DNA from 2 places in the Actinoplanes sp. NPDC049681 genome. Region 2 is predicted to be linked to the other one. Evidence: riboswitches for the same ligand, from Rfam matches in the RefSeq annotation. Region 2 holds a riboswitch; the other holds the start of a gene.

Region 1 (7,193 bases), on a different contig from region 2:
TGCGTGCTCGCCAGCGAGGCACCCGCCGCCACGGTGTACGCGATCGACGTCAACTCGCGGGCCCGGGACCTGACGGCCGAGAACGCGGCGGCGCTCGGACTGGCCGGCCGGATCCGGGTCTGCGCGCCCGACGAGGTGCCCGACGGCGTGGCGTTCGACGAGATCTGGAGCAACCCGCCCACCCACGTCGGCAAGGCCGAGCTGCACGCGCTGATGGACCGCTGGCTGGCCCGGCTGACGCCCGCCGGCGTGGCGTGGCTGGTCATCAACCGCAACCTGGGCGGTGACTCCCTGCACTCCTGGCTGACCGACCGGGACTGGGACGTGCAGCGTACGGCCAGCCAGCGCGGCTTCCGCGTGCTGAGGGTGACGCGGGGACGCGCAAAAACCGACTGACCCACGCCGCTTCCTCGGGGAGGATGGCCGCGTGGGTTACGTGGATGTCGCCGGGGTCGGGTTTGTGCTGCCGGACGGACGGGAGCTCTTCTCCGACGTCTCCTTCCGGGTCGGCGAGGGCGCGAAGGTGGCGCTCGTCGGGCCGAACGGCGCCGGCAAGACCACGCTGCTGCGGATGGTCGCCGGTGATCTCGCCGTACCGGTCGGTACGGTGGCGCGCTCCGGCGGGCTCGGCGTCATGCGCCAGTTCATCGGGATGATCGGCGACGACCGTACCCTTGCAGATCTTGCCTTGTCCCTGGTGGCCCCCGAGCTGCGGACGGCCGGCGAAGCCATGGCCGACGCCGACGCCGCGTTGCGGTCCGCGCCCGACTCGGAGAAGGCGCAGCTGCGGTTCGCCAACGCGCTGACCGGGTGGGGCGAGGCCGGCGGCTACGACGCCGAGGTCCTCTTCGACACGGTCGCCGTCTCGATCCTCGGCAAGCCGTGGGAGGAGGTACGCACCCGCCCGGTGCGCACGCTCTCCGGCGGCCAGCAGAAGCGGTTCGCGCTCGACCTGCTGCTGCGCGGCGGCGACGAGGTGCTGCTCCTCGACGAGCCGGACAACTTCCTCGACGTGCCCGGCAAGCGGTGGCTGGAGGCACGGCTGCGGGATTCGCCCAAGTCGGTGCTCTACGTCTCGCACGACCGGGAGCTGCTGGCGCAGACCGCGACCCGGGTGGTGGCGGTCGAGGGCGGTGGTGCGTGGACCCATCCCGCCGGGTTCGCCTCCTGGCACGAGGCACGCGCCAACCGTCACGAGCGGCTGCTGGAGCTGCGGCGCCGCTGGGACGAGGAGCACGAGAAGCTGCGCGAGCTGGTGTTCACCCTGAAGCAGAAGGCGACGTTCAACGACGGGCTGGCGTCGCGCTACCAGGCCGCCCAGACGCGGCTGCGCAAGTTCGAGGAGGCCGGTCCGCCGCCGCTGCCGCCGAAGGAACAGTCGCTGCGGATGAACCTGCGCGGTGGGCGTACCGGAAAACGGGCCGTTGTCTGCACGGAGCTGGAGCTGGAGGACCTGACCTTCCCCTTCGACCTGGAGATCTGGTACGGCGACCGCGTCGCCGTCCTGGGCGCGAACGGCACCGGCAAGTCGCATTTCCTGCGGCTGCTGGCGGCCGGCGGCACCGCCCCGGAGGCCGACAACAAGCCGGTCGACGGCGCGCCGCTCGCCCACGTGGCGCACAGCGGCACGGCTCGTCTCGGTGCCCGGGTGCGGCCGGGGCACTTCTCGCAGACCCACGACCGGCCCGAACTGCTCGACCGCACGCTGGTCGAGATCCTGTGGCGCGGCGACGACCACCGGTCCGGAATGGATCGGGCGGGGGCGATGAAGGCGCTCAACCGCTACGAGCTGGCTGCGCAGGGTGATCAGCGGTTCGGCACGCTCTCGGGCGGCCAGCAGGCGCGTTTCCTGGTGCTGCTGCTGGAGTTGTCGGGCGCGACGGTGCTGCTGCTGGACGAGCCGACGGACAACCTGGACCTGGCGTCGGCGGAGGCGCTCGAGGAGGGGCTGAAGGCGTTCGAGGGCACGGTGATAGCCGTCACCCACGACCGCTGGTTCACTCGCGGCTTCGACCGGTTCGTGCTCTTCCAGGGGGACGGCGAGGTCGTGGAGACGCCGGAGCCGGTCTGGGACGTCCGCTGACGGGGGTTTACGCGGACGGCGGCGCGGCGCTAGTGTCGGCGTCGGAACCAACCCCACGGGAGTCCGGTGCACCGGGCTGAGAGGGGGGCTGACGCGGCCCCCGACCGTCGAACCTGATCCGGGTCATGCCGGCGCAGGGAGGAGTGCGTTGTGGACCCTGCTTTCCCGTGTCTGCATGTCATCACCGATGCCCGGTCCGGGCGTGATCCGATCGCCGTCGTGGCCGCCGCGGTGGCCGCCGCGCAGCGATCAGGAGCCGCCGACCGGCTGGCGATCCAGGTCCGCGTCGAGGACGACGTCACCGACCGGATCTTCTTCGAGCTGGCGACCGAGACCGTCGCCCGGTGCCGTCCCGCCGGCGTGCGATGCCTGATCAACGATCGGTTGCACGTCGCGCTGGCGGTGGACGCCGACGGGGCGCATGTCGGCGCCGACGACCTGCCGGTGGCGGCCGCACGTAAGGTGCTCGGCGACCGCGGCGTGCTCGGGGCCACGTGCCGGGACCCTGCAGCGGCGCGGGCGGCGATCGCTGCCGGCGCCACGTATCTGGGTGTCGGGCCCGCTTTCGCGACCGTGACGAAGCCCGGCCTGCCAGCGCCGTTGGGGCCCGCGCGGATCGGCGAGGTGGCGAGGGCTGTGCCCGGCGTACCGGTCGTGGCGATCGGCGGCGTCACTGTGGACAGTGCCGCCGAGCTGGTCCGGGCCGGCGCGACCGGCGTGGCCGTGGTGGGTGCCGTCGCGAACGCCGCGGACCCCGGGGAGGCCGTCGAGCGGCTGCTGAAGGTCCTGCCGTGACGGACCTGACCGTGGTGGGCGGCGGGATCATCGGTCTCGCCGTCGCGTGGCGCTGCCGGCAACGGGGGATGCGGGTCACCGTGCACGACGGCGGGGCGGACGACGCCGCCTGGTACGCGGCCGCCGGCATGCTGGCCCCCGTGGCCGAGGCGGCGTTCGGGCAGGAGGCCCTCACCGCCCTCATGATCGAATCGGCTTCCCGGTGGCCCGGCTTCGTCGCCGGCCTGCACGAGGAGACCGGCCTGGACGTGGGCTTCGATCCCCGGGGCTCGCTGGCCGTGGCGCTGACCGGCGATGATCTGGCCGAGGCTCAGCGGATGTGGGCGTACCGGGAGCAGCACGACCTCAAGGTGCGCCGCTTGCTGCCCAGCGCCGTCCGCGAGCTGGAACCCGCCCTGTCCCCGCGGCTGCGCGGCGGGGCGTACGTCCCCGACGATCTCCAGGTGGACCCGCGGCGCGTGGTCGCCGCGCTGCGGGCCGCCCTCGGCGACGCGGTGGTGCCGGGGAAGGTCACCGAGCTCCCGCCGGGGCCGGTGGTGGTGGCGGCCGGCACCGGAACCGCCGCGCTGACCGGACTGCCGGTACGCCCGGTGAAGGGGCTGGTGCTGCGCCTGCGCGGGGAACCGGGCCTGCTGCAGCACGTGGTGGTCGGGTACGCGGACGGACGCCACGTCTACCTCGTCCCCCGCGCGGACGGCGAGGTGGTCGTCGGCGCGACCCAGGAGGAACGCGCCGACTTCGCGGTGACCGCGGGTGCCGTCCTCGAGCTGCTGCGTGCCGCCACCGACATCGTGCCCGAGCTGGGCGAGCTGACTTTGAGCGAGACCGTCGTGCGGCACCGGCCGTCCACCCCGGACAACGCGCCGCTGCTCGGCCGCCTGCGCGACGACGTCTACGTCGCGGCCGGTCACCACCGTAACGGCGTGCTGCTCGCGCCCGTCACCGCCGATCTCATCGCCGACCTGGTGTTCACGGGCCGGCACGATCCGTTGCTCGAAGCGTTCGCGCCCGGGAGGTTCGCATGAGGGTCACCGTCAACGGCGCCGGCCGCACCATCGACGCCGGCAGCACCGTCGAGCGGCTGGTCGCCGCCGTCACGGAGGCGCGGCGTGGCGTCGCGGTGGCCGTGAACGGCGAGGTCGTGCCCCGCTCCGCCTGGCCGGGCGCGCAGTTGTCCGAGGGTGACCGCGTCGAGGTCCTCACCGCCGCCCAGGGTGGTTGACGTGGAGGATCTTCTCGGGGGGACGCGGCTCATCCTCGGCACCGGCGGAGCGGAGAGTCTGGCCGCGCTGGAGGCGGCGATCGTGGCCTCCGGCACGCAGATGGTGACCGTCGCGCTGCGCCGGGTCGACGCGGCCGGGCCGGGCCTGCTGCCGCTGCTCGACCGGTTGGGCATGCGAGTGCTGCCGAACACTGCCGGGTGCTACACCGCCACGGACGCCGTCAAAGCGGCGCACCTCGCCCGGGACGCGTTCGAGACAGACCTGATCAAACTCGAGGTGATCGGGGACGAGCGGACGCTGCTACCGGACGGCGTGGAGCTGCTCCGGGCGGCGGAGACGCTGGTCGGCGACGGGTTCCGGGTACTGCCGTACACCAGCGACGATCCGATCCTGGCGCGTCGGCTGGCCGACATCGGCTGCGCGGCGGTCATGCCGGCGGGCGCGCCGATCGGGTCCGGCCTGGGCATCAGCAATCCCCATCACATCCAGCTGATCCGCGACAGTGTCGACGTACCGGTGATCCTCGACGCCGGTATCGGCACCGCCTCGGACGCGGCGCTGGCGATGGAGCTGGGCTGCGACGCCGTGCTCATCGCCTCGGCGGTGACGCGGGCGGCGGACCCGGCGCGGATGGCGGCGGCCATGCGGCATGCCGTGGAGGCCGGCCGCCTCGCCGCGGGTGCCGGCCGGATCCCCAAGCGCTACCACGCCCTCGCATCCACCTCGGACGACGGCTTGCCGGCATGGTGATCCCGACGGGCGTCGTCGTGCTCACGGACCGCCGGCTCGCCGCCGGGCCGCTGGTCGAGGTGGTCCGGGCCGCGGTCCGCGGCGGCGCGTCGTGGGTCGTCCTGCGGGAGAAGGATCTTTCGTACGGGCACCGCTCGGCACTCGCCTCAGAGCTGCGAGCGGTGGCGCCGGTGATCGTCGCCGGTCCGGATCCGTTGGGTGGCCGAGCGGTTCATCTGTCCGCTGTGGATAACCTGCCGCCGGATATGGATCTAGTGGGACGCTCGTGGCATGGCACGGAACCGCTGTCCGATGAGGACTACGTCACGCTTTCGCCGATCTTCGCTACGGCGTCGAAGCCCGGGTACGGCCCGGCGCTGGGCGTTTCGCGCGCCGCCGAGCTGGTGGAGTCCGCCGGCTCGTCCGGCCGCGAGACCCGGCGGGCGGGGTTTCGGCATCGCCGGCCCAGCACCATGGCCGGCGGCGACCCGGGCGCCGTGAGGCGGCCGTGGCTGGCGCTGGGCGGGATCGACTCGCCGGAGCGGGCGTCGGCGTGCGTGCGGGCGGGGGCGGCCGGCGTGGCGGTGATGGGAGCGATCATGCGGTCGGACGATCCGGAGAGGACGACGCGGATGCTGGTCGAGGCGGTGGCTTCGTGACCCCGGCGGTCGTGTTGACCATCGCGGGGTCGGATTCCGGTGGTGGGGCGGGGATCCAGGCCGATCTCAAGACGTTCGCGGCGCTGGGGACGTACGGGGTTTCCGTGGTCACGGCGATCACCGCGCAGAACACGCTCGGCGTCACCGCGATCCATTCGGTGCCGGCGGACATCGTGGCGGCCCAGCTGGACGCCGTCCTCGACGACTTCGAGGTGGCGGCGGTCAAGGTCGGCATGGTGGGCGATCCGGCGGTCGCCGCGGTGCTCGCCGCCCGGGCTCCGGAGCTGCCGAACCTGGTGGTGGATCCCGTGCTCGTCGCCACCAGTGGCAGCCGGTTGTCCGGTGTTGCGGCTGTCGCGCCGCTGATCCCGTACCCGAGGGTTCTGACGCCGAACCGGCACGAAGCCGGCGCCCTCCTCGAGGCCCGGGTCGAGACGGCCGAGGAGATGGCCCGAGCGGCGGCCGCGCTGGTCGCGCGGGGGCCCGAGGCGGTAGTGGTCACCGGCAGTGAGCTGGCCGTGGATGTGCTGCACACCGGCGGCCGCACCGAGATGGTGCGGGGCGAGCCGGTGCCCACGGCCAACAACCACGGGTCCGGCTGCACGTTCTCGTCCGCGATCGCCGCGCGGCTGGCGCTCGGCGACGACATCGCGGCGGCGGTCGGGAACGCCAAGTCCTACGTGGCGCGGGCGCTGGCGGGCGGCCGCGACTGGAAGCTCGGAGCGGGGCCGGGGCCGCTGCACCACTTCGCCTGAGCGGTGGAGGAAAGCCACCGGCGCGGCCCCCTGCGGCCCTGTCGCGCCCGGTTCATCATGATTGGGGAGGAAAAATGAGGCGCAAGGTGTACGTCGAGGGATCCCGTCCGGACCTGCGGGTGCCGTTCGCGGAGATCGAGCTGACCGGCGACAACCCGCCGGTGCGGCTCTACGACACGTCCGGTCCGGGCAGTGACCCCGAGGTCGGCCTGCCGCCGCTGCGAGGTCCGTGGATCGCGGCCCGCGGCGACGTCGCGCCGGTCGCGGGCGGAGGTACGCCACTCGCGGGCGTGCGCCCGACCCAGCTCGCATATGCCCGCGCGGGCATCGTGACCGACGAGATGGAGTTCGTCGCCATCCGCGAGAACGTCGACCCGTCCGTCGTGCGCGAGGAGATCGCGGCGGGCCGGGCCGTGCTGCCCGCCAACGTCAACCACCCCGAGACCGAGCCGATGATCATCGGTTCCCGGTTCCTGGTGAAGGTCAACGCCAACATCGGTACGTCCGCCGTCACGTCCTCGATCGCCGAGGAGGTCGACAAGCTGACCTGGGCCACGCGCTGGGGTGCCGACACGGTGATGGACCTGTCGACCGGCAAGCGGATCCACGAGACGCGCGAGGCGATCATCCGCAACTCCGCGGTGCCGATCGGTACCGTGCCGATCTACCAGGCGCTCGAGAAGGTCGACGGCGACCCGGTCAAGCTCTCGTGGGAGGTGTTCCGCGAGACGGTCATCGAGCAGGCCGAGCAAGGCGTCGACTACATGACCGTCCACGCCGGAGTGCTCCTGCCGTACGTGCCGCTGGCGGTGAACCGGGTGACGGGCATCGTGTCGCGCGGTGGTTCGATCATGGCCGCGTGGTGCCTGGCTCACCACCGCGAGAACTTCCTCTACGAGAACTTCGCCGAGCTGTGCGAGATCCTCGCACGCTACGACGTGACCTTCTC
Region 2 (7,193 bases):
AGACGGCCGGTTATGAGGCGTACGAGGGGGCGGCCGAGCTGCTGCGGGCCCTCTCCGCGCCGATCCGCGTGGCGATCGTCGCGGAGCTGGGCGGCGGCGAGCGCTGCGTGCACGAGCTGGTCGAGAAGCTGGGCGCGCCCCAGCCGCTGGTCTCCCAGCATCTGCGGGTGCTGCGCGGCGCCGGGGTGGTCCGGGGCGCTCGCAGTGGACGCGAGATCGCATACTCACTCGTGGACGAACACGTCGCCCACATCGTCGCCGACGCCGTCAGCCACTCGAGGGAGGTTTCATGACCGACGAAGGAACGATCGTCCGCAACACCCGGCAGCGTACGGCGGTCCGCGACCTCCTCGCCGACTGCGAGGGCTTCCACAGCGCCCAGGACCTGCACGCCATCCTGCGGGAACGCGGCGAGCGGGTCGGTCTGACCACGGTCTACCGCACGCTGCAGGGCCTGGCCGACGCGGGCGAGATCGACGTGATGCGGCCGCCCGGCGGGGAACACCTCTACCGCCGGTGCAGCCAGGGTCATCACCACCATCTCGTCTGCCGGTCCTGCGGGCGTACGGTCGAGGTGGAGGGTCCCGCGGTGGAGACGTGGGCGGAGCGCGTCGCCGGCAAGCACGGCTTCATCGACGTCTCGCACACCATGGAGATCTTCGGTACGTGCCCGGAGTGCGCAGCCAAGCGCGCCTGACCGCAGCGTGGGATCCTGTCGCGCGTGAAGATGTACGCCGACCGGCTGCCCACTGCCGTACGCCAGCTGCTCACCGACATCCTCGTGGTGATCTGGGTCTACGCCTGGATCAGGGCCGGGATGTGGGTGCACGACACGGTCCAGAAGCTGGGCGTGCCGGGGCAGAAGCTCGAGGCGGCCGGCACCGGCATCGCCGGGAACCTTCAGGACATCGGCGGCCGGGTCGGCCGGGTGCCGCTGGTGGGCGACGAGCTCACGTCGCCGTTCTCCAGCGCGGCCGGCGCGGCGAACAATCTCGCCGAGGCGGGCCGGCAGCAGCAGGAGATCGTCGGCGATCTGGCGCTGACGCTGGCGCTGCTGATCGCCGCGGTGCCGCTGGCACTGGTGCTCTTCCTGTGGCTGCCGCTGCGGCTGCGCTGGATGCGCCGCGCCGGGGTCGCGGCCCGGGTACGCGACGAGCCGGCCGGCCGCGACCTGCTCGCATTGCGGGCGCTGGCGTCCCGCCCCCTGGACCAGTTGACGAAGCTGGGGCCGGACATCGCGCAGTCGTGGCGCAACGGCGACGCGGCCGCGGTCGACGCGCTCGCCGCGCTGGAGCTCAGGGACCTGGGTCTCAGGCCCGCGAAGGCACGTTAGGCTCGGCCGCCTCGTCGGCGAAGTCCTCGTCCTCCTCCTCGGCGTCCTCGTCCAGCCAGTTGCGCCGGGCGAACGGGATGGCGGCCCAGAACGTCACGAAGTACGCGCCGGTCACCACGGTCAGGACCACCGCCACCCAGAAGGTCAGCAGGTAGTCGGTGATCAGCAGGACGCTGCTCACCATGGAGATCAGCATGAAGGCGAGGCCGCCCGTCGCCATCCGGTGCGCGTAGCGGACGAGCTCCGGCTTGCGGCCCTGGCGGAACAGGGCGCGGTGGAACGCCACCGGCGAAATGATCATCGCGGTGGCGAAGGCCGCGGAGATGAGAGCGACGAGGTACGTGTCCTTCTGGAACGGCGTCACCTTCGGGAAACCGTTGCTGAAGGGCAGGGTGAGCAGGAAGGCGAACAGGATCTGCACGCCGGTCTGCGCGACGCGGAGCTCCTGCAGCAGGTCCGCGAAGTTGCGGTCCCAGCGCTGTTTCTCCGTCTCGTTCTTCATCCGGCGCTTCTCGGCGGCCATCCGGTGGTCTCCTCCCCGTCACCTGCGCGCCGCATTCCCGTAACGGCGGAGCGTCAAACGCCGATGCGCGCCAGGGTGACGTCGGCCAGCGCCTGCGGCGCCTCCTCCGGCACCCAGTGGCCGATGCCGCGCAAGGTGACCAGGCGGTAGTCGGCCGCGATCCAGCTCTCCGTCGCCAGCGCGGCCGGCTTGCCGACGACCGGGTCGCCGTCGCTCCAGACGTACGTCGTGGGCACGGTGATCTTGCCGACGTCCGCGAGCTGGCCGCGGGACAGCGCCCGGTACCAGTTCAGGGCCCCGGTGAGCCGCCCCGGCTCGGCCATCGCCCGGGCGTAGAGGGCGGCGCGGGGTCCGATCGCGCGCATCATCTGCCGCAGGACCGCGCCGTCGCGGGCGAGCAGCAGCCGCTCGGCGAAGGGCGCCCGGAAGATCCCCATGTACGCGAACCGCAGTTTCTGGGTCGGCTGGTTGTTCAGCGCCACGGCCAGGGCGCGCGGGTGCGGGACGGAGATCGCGGTGAGCGTACGGACGCGATCCGGGTGGCGGGCGGCGAGCAGCCACGCCACCTGGGCACCCCAGTCGTGGCCGACGACGTGCGCCCGGTCCACGCCGAGCGCGTCCAGGACGGCGACCGCGTCGGCCTCCGCCTCGGCCAGCCGGTAATCGGCGACCGGGGCCGGGCGCGCCCCCGGCGAGTAGCCGCGCTGATCCATCGCGTACGTCCGCAGCCCCGCCGCGTGCAGCCGCGGCAGGATCAGGTCGAACTCGCGATGGTCCTGCGGGAAGCCGTGCAGCAGGAGCACCGGGGCGCCGTCCTGCGGCCCGCCAGCGACCACGTCGAAGGTGAGCCCACGCGCCTTGACCTCCATGTGATGCCTCCCCAGCTGTTCCATACACCCGTCCGGTGTTAGCGTCATCGAAACACACACCATGTAATGAAATTTGTTCGCGACGGTGGAGATGCAGTGCATCGCCTCCGCGATCCGAGGGTCACGGTAGGTCGCGAACAAACTTCACCGACAGGGGAGCGCACAGCGCTGAGAGTGCGGTGGAAGCCGCAGACCCTCGAACCTGATCTGGGTAATGCCAGCGCAGGGAGCTCGGTCTTCTCCAGCCGCGCCACGTCCGGGCTTGCCTCGGTGCGTGGCGTGCGTCTCCTCCCGGTGCCTCTGGGAGGGATACATATGAAAAGCACGTACCGCTGGCGCACGATCGACATCGTGATCGCCTCGACCATCGCCGTGGCGTTCGGCGTCGTCTTCTGGGCCTGGAACATCCTCTGGGGCGCCACGGAAAGCGCGTTCAGCTTCTTCCCGCCCGCACAGACCCTGCTGTACGGCGTCTGGCTGATGCCCGCCGTGCTCGCCGGGTTGATCATCCGCAAGCCGGGCGCCTCGCTCTACACCGAGACCGTCGCCGCGATCATCTCCGCCCTGCTCGGCGCGCAGTGGGGCGCCATGGTCATCCCGCAGGGCCTGGTCCAGGGCCTGGGCGCCGAGCTGGCCTTCGCGCTGTTGCTCTACCGCTCGTGGAAGCTGCCGGCCGCCCTGCTCGCAGGGGCCCTCACCGGCCTCAGCGCCGCCCTGTTCGACTTCTTCGCCTGGAACGCCGCCTACGACCTGTGGGACTACCGGATCCCGTACGCGCTGCTCACGATCGTCAGCAGCACGATCGTCGCGGGTGCGGGCAGCTGGGCACTGACCCGGGCGCTGGCCCCGACGGGCGTCCTCGACCGGTTCGCGGCCGGCCGGGACCGGGCGCTGGTCTGACGTGGCGGAGGTCGTCCTGCGGGACTTCGGCTGGCGCCACGCGGGGCGCCGGTCGTGGGCGATCCGCGGCGTCGACCTGCACATCCGGCACGGCGAGCGGGTGCTCCTGCTCGGGCCCTCCGGGGCGGGCAAGAGCACCCTGCTCGCCGCGCTCGCCGGCCTGCTGCCCGAGGACTCCGGCGAGTCCGAGGGCACGGCCGAGATCGACGGGCTGGATCCGCGCAAGAGCCGCGAGGGAGTGGGCCTGCTGTTCCAGGACCCGCAGACCCAGCTGGTGATGGCCCGCAGCGGCGACGACGTCGCGTTCGGCCTCGAGAACCGGGGCGTACCGGCGGCCGAGATCTGGCCCCGGGTCAGCGACGCCCTCGACCGCGTCGGGTTCCCGTACCCGATCACCCGCCGGACCGATGCCCTCTCCGGCGGCGAGCAGCAACGCCTGGCCCTGGCCGGCGTCCTGGCCCTGCGCCCCGGCCTGCTGCTGCTCGACGAGCCGACCGCCAACCTGGACCCCGCGGGCGGCGACCTGGTGCGGGAGGCGATCGCCCGGGCCCACGACCGCGACACCACCCTCGTCCTCGTCGAGCACCGGGTGGAGCAGGCCCTGCCCCTGGTGGACCGGGTGGTGGTGCTCGCGCCGGGCGGCGGCATCGCCGCCGACGGCGCCCCCGAGGTCGTCTTCGCCGGTCACGGTCCGTCGCTGGCCGGGCAGGGGGTCTGGGTGCCGGGCTTCCCGCTGCCCCGCCATCCGGCCGTCGCGGCTCCGGCGGATTCCCTGGTACGCGCGGAAGCGGTCGCCGTGCGCCATCGCCTGCCCCGCGTGGACCTCGAAGCACGGGCGGGCGAGGCGCTCGCGGTAACCGGCCCGAACGGCGCCGGCAAGTCGACCCTGGCCCTCGTGCTGGGCGGGCTGCTCACCCCGACGTCGGGCCGGGTGACCGCGTTCGATGACCCCCGGCCCCCGCACCGCTGGCGCGCGGCGAAACTGACGCAACGGATCGGTTCCGTCTTCCAGAACCCGGAACACCAGTTCGTCACCTCCCGCGTCGCCGACGAACTCGCCCTGGGCCCGCGCCGCCTGGGCCGCCCCGCCGCCGAGATCCGGGCCATCGTGGACGATCTGCTGGGCCGGCTGCGGCTGACGGCTCTGGCCGGCGCCAACCCGTACACGCTCTCCGGTGGTGAGGCCCGCCGCCTCAGCGTGGCGACGGCCCTGGCCACCGCGCCCCGCCTGCTCGTCCTCGACGAGCCGACCTTCGGCCAGGACCGCGGCACCTGGATCGACCTGGTGGCCCTGCTGGCGCGGCTGCGCGACGAGGGGCACGGCATCGTGGCGGTAACCCACGACGACGCCTTCGTGGCCGCCGTCGCCGGGCGCGTCCACGAGCTGGCGCCGGTGCGGCGATGACCCTCGCCCTCGAGCCGGTCGCCGACCCGGCGGCCCCGCTGGCCCGGCGCAACCCGGTGGCGAAGCTGGGAGCGGCGCTGCTGTTCTCGCTGCCGCTGATCGCCACCCTCGACCCCCTGACGCCCGCCCTCGGCCTCGCGGTGGAACTGGCGCTGCTGCCGTTCTTCGGCGTCCGCTACCGCGTGCTCGCCCGGCGGGCCTGGCCGCTCACCCTCGCCGCGGGCGGCATCCTGGTCACGATGGTGCTGTTCGCCGCCGACCGCACCGGCTCCCTGCTCGTGTCGCTCGGCCCGTTCGCGATCACCACGGGCGTCGTGTCGGCCGCGCTCGGCCTGGTGCTCCGCATCTTCGCCGTGGCGCTGCCCGGCATCGTCGTCTTCGCCACCACCGACCCGACCGACCTGGCCGACGCGCTGGTGCAGAACGCCAAGGCACCGGCGCGGTTCGCGATCGGCGCGCTGGCGGCCTTCCGCCTGATCCCGCTGCTCACCGAGGAATGGCAGATGCTCGCCCTGGCCCGCCGGGCCCGCGGCATCGACGCCGGACGCAACCCCCTGGCGAAGCTCCGGCTCTTCGGGTCGACGACGTTCGCCCTGCTGGTAGGCGCGCTGCGCCGGGGCGGCCGGCTGGCGACGGCGATGGACGCGCGGGGCTTCGACTCGGGCGTACCCCGCACGTACGCACGGCGCCAGCGCTTCGGAGCGGCGGACACGGCCCTGCTGGCGGGCGCGGCCCTGCTCTCCGCGGCGGCGCTGACGACCAGCATCCTCACCGGATTCTTCACCCCGATCCTGGGCTGACGCCGGTGATGCCCCACACGAGCCGGTCCAGCCCCGCTTCCTCGCGGACGCTGGCCGTGAACTCGACGCGGTGGTGGCCGCGCAGGAAGACGAGGTCCTCGGGCACCTCCTTGACCCCGGGCAGCAGGACGGGGATCACCGGCATCCCGTTCTCGAGGAACGGGGCCATCTCCCGGCGCCCCCAGCGTCCCAGCCCCCGGGCGCCTATGAAGACGGCCGCGGCGCCCACCTGGCGGATCGCCGACTGGATCACGTCGTGGTACGGCGAGCCCGGCTGGATCTGCTCGGCGTCGACCCACGGGTAGATCCCGCGCCGGCGCAGCTGCGCGCACACCTCGAGGACAAGGGCCTTGTCGGCCGAGTCGTGCACCATGAAGACGTCGAACCGGTTCGCCGCGATCTTCGGCAGCAGCGCGTCGGCCACCTCCGGCGCCGGCTCCCGCACCGGTGGTGGCAGCCGGTGCCGCAGGGCGCGCACCTCCTCCCGGGCACGTGGCCACTCCTCGTGGGCGGCACGGTCCTCGTCGGTGGCCGCCCGGAGTCTCCGTCTCGCCGCGTCCGCCACCGGTTTCCGGGGCCAGGGTGGCGCCATGTCCGCGGCCTCGGGCAGGCTCATCCGCGTCCGCACCGCAATGACGTCCGGGTCCGATCGGTACGGGTACACGATCTGCTGCACAGCGGCGTCGTACTCGTCCAGGGCGGCGGTGAGCCGCGGGATCGCGGACAGGTCGGCGAAGCGCGGCATGGCGTCGAGCTGCGCGAGCCGGTTCTCGAACTCCGTGCGTACGGCCTCAAGGGTCGTCTCCAGCGCCGCAACGGCGGCACGGCGATCGTTCGCCGTGGACAACCGCCGCAGCTCGCCGCGCAGCGCCTCGCAGACGAGGTCCCGATACTCGGTCGTCCGGCGCGCATACTCCGCGGCGCCCTGGCGGCGATCCCGACGGTAGGCCGCCTCCTCGGCCTCGACCCGTTCCCGCAGCCGGGGCGTCGCGGCCACGAACGCGTCGAACGAGTCCTGGTCGCTGGTGGCGCCCGGCGGCAGGATCTCCGCGAACGTCAGGTCGGCCACCCAGGCCGGCGCGGTACGCCGCAGCTCACCCAGCCGCCGCACCAGGTCGTCGGCGAGGCCGGCGGCGCCGGGCGGCAGACCGGCCAGCACCCGGCCGGCGGTCACGGCAGGATCCCCCGCGACGGACAGCGGTCCGAGCGCCGCGCGGAAGGCCGCATAGTCGGCGGCGACCTGCGAGCGCCGGAACCAGGCCTTCGACACGAGGCGCATCGCCGACCGGCGCCACCAGCCGGCCAGCTCGACCCGCGGCGAGACATCGCCGGGCGGCTCCGGGAGCGCGGCGACCGCCTCCCG

Evidence for each region. A riboswitch is a leader RNA that binds a small molecule or an ion and turns the genes downstream of it on or off. The one in region 2 is predicted to bind thiamine pyrophosphate.
Region 1: another riboswitch for thiamine pyrophosphate. It lies ahead of thiE (thiamine phosphate synthase); the one in region 2 lies ahead of ACIBO8_RS05900 (ECF transporter S component).

The regions. Positions count from the first base shown of each region.
Region 1 is NZ_JBITLP010000003.1:335,377-342,569, forward strand. It holds gene ACIBO8_RS11445 (class I SAM-dependent methyltransferase) at 1-396, shown strand, start outside; gene ACIBO8_RS11450 (ABC-F family ATP-binding cassette domain-containing protein) at 428-2,083, shown strand; TPP riboswitch at 2,129-2,240, shown strand; gene thiE (thiamine phosphate synthase) at 2,234-2,878, shown strand; gene thiO (glycine oxidase ThiO) at 2,875-3,903, shown strand; gene thiS (sulfur carrier protein ThiS) at 3,900-4,100, shown strand; gene ACIBO8_RS11470 (thiazole synthase) at 4,102-4,851, shown strand; gene ACIBO8_RS11475 (thiamine phosphate synthase) at 4,845-5,489, shown strand; gene thiD (bifunctional hydroxymethylpyrimidine kinase/phosphomethylpyrimidine kinase) at 5,486-6,244, shown strand; gene thiC (phosphomethylpyrimidine synthase ThiC) at 6,319-7,193, shown strand, end outside.
Region 2 is NZ_JBITLP010000002.1:119,266-126,458, reverse strand. It holds gene ACIBO8_RS05925 (ArsR/SmtB family transcription factor) at 1-293, shown strand, start outside; gene ACIBO8_RS05920 (Fur family transcriptional regulator) at 290-697, shown strand; gene ACIBO8_RS05915 (hypothetical protein) at 728-1,333, shown strand; gene ACIBO8_RS05910 (DUF6328 family protein) at 1,311-1,856, opposite strand; gene ACIBO8_RS05905 (alpha/beta fold hydrolase) at 1,910-2,725, opposite strand; TPP riboswitch at 2,868-2,972, shown strand; gene ACIBO8_RS05900 (ECF transporter S component) at 3,041-3,625, shown strand; gene ACIBO8_RS05895 (ABC transporter ATP-binding protein) at 3,627-5,030, shown strand; gene ACIBO8_RS05890 (energy-coupling factor transporter transmembrane component T family protein) at 5,027-5,830, shown strand; gene ACIBO8_RS05885 (TIR domain-containing protein) at 5,811-7,193, opposite strand, start outside.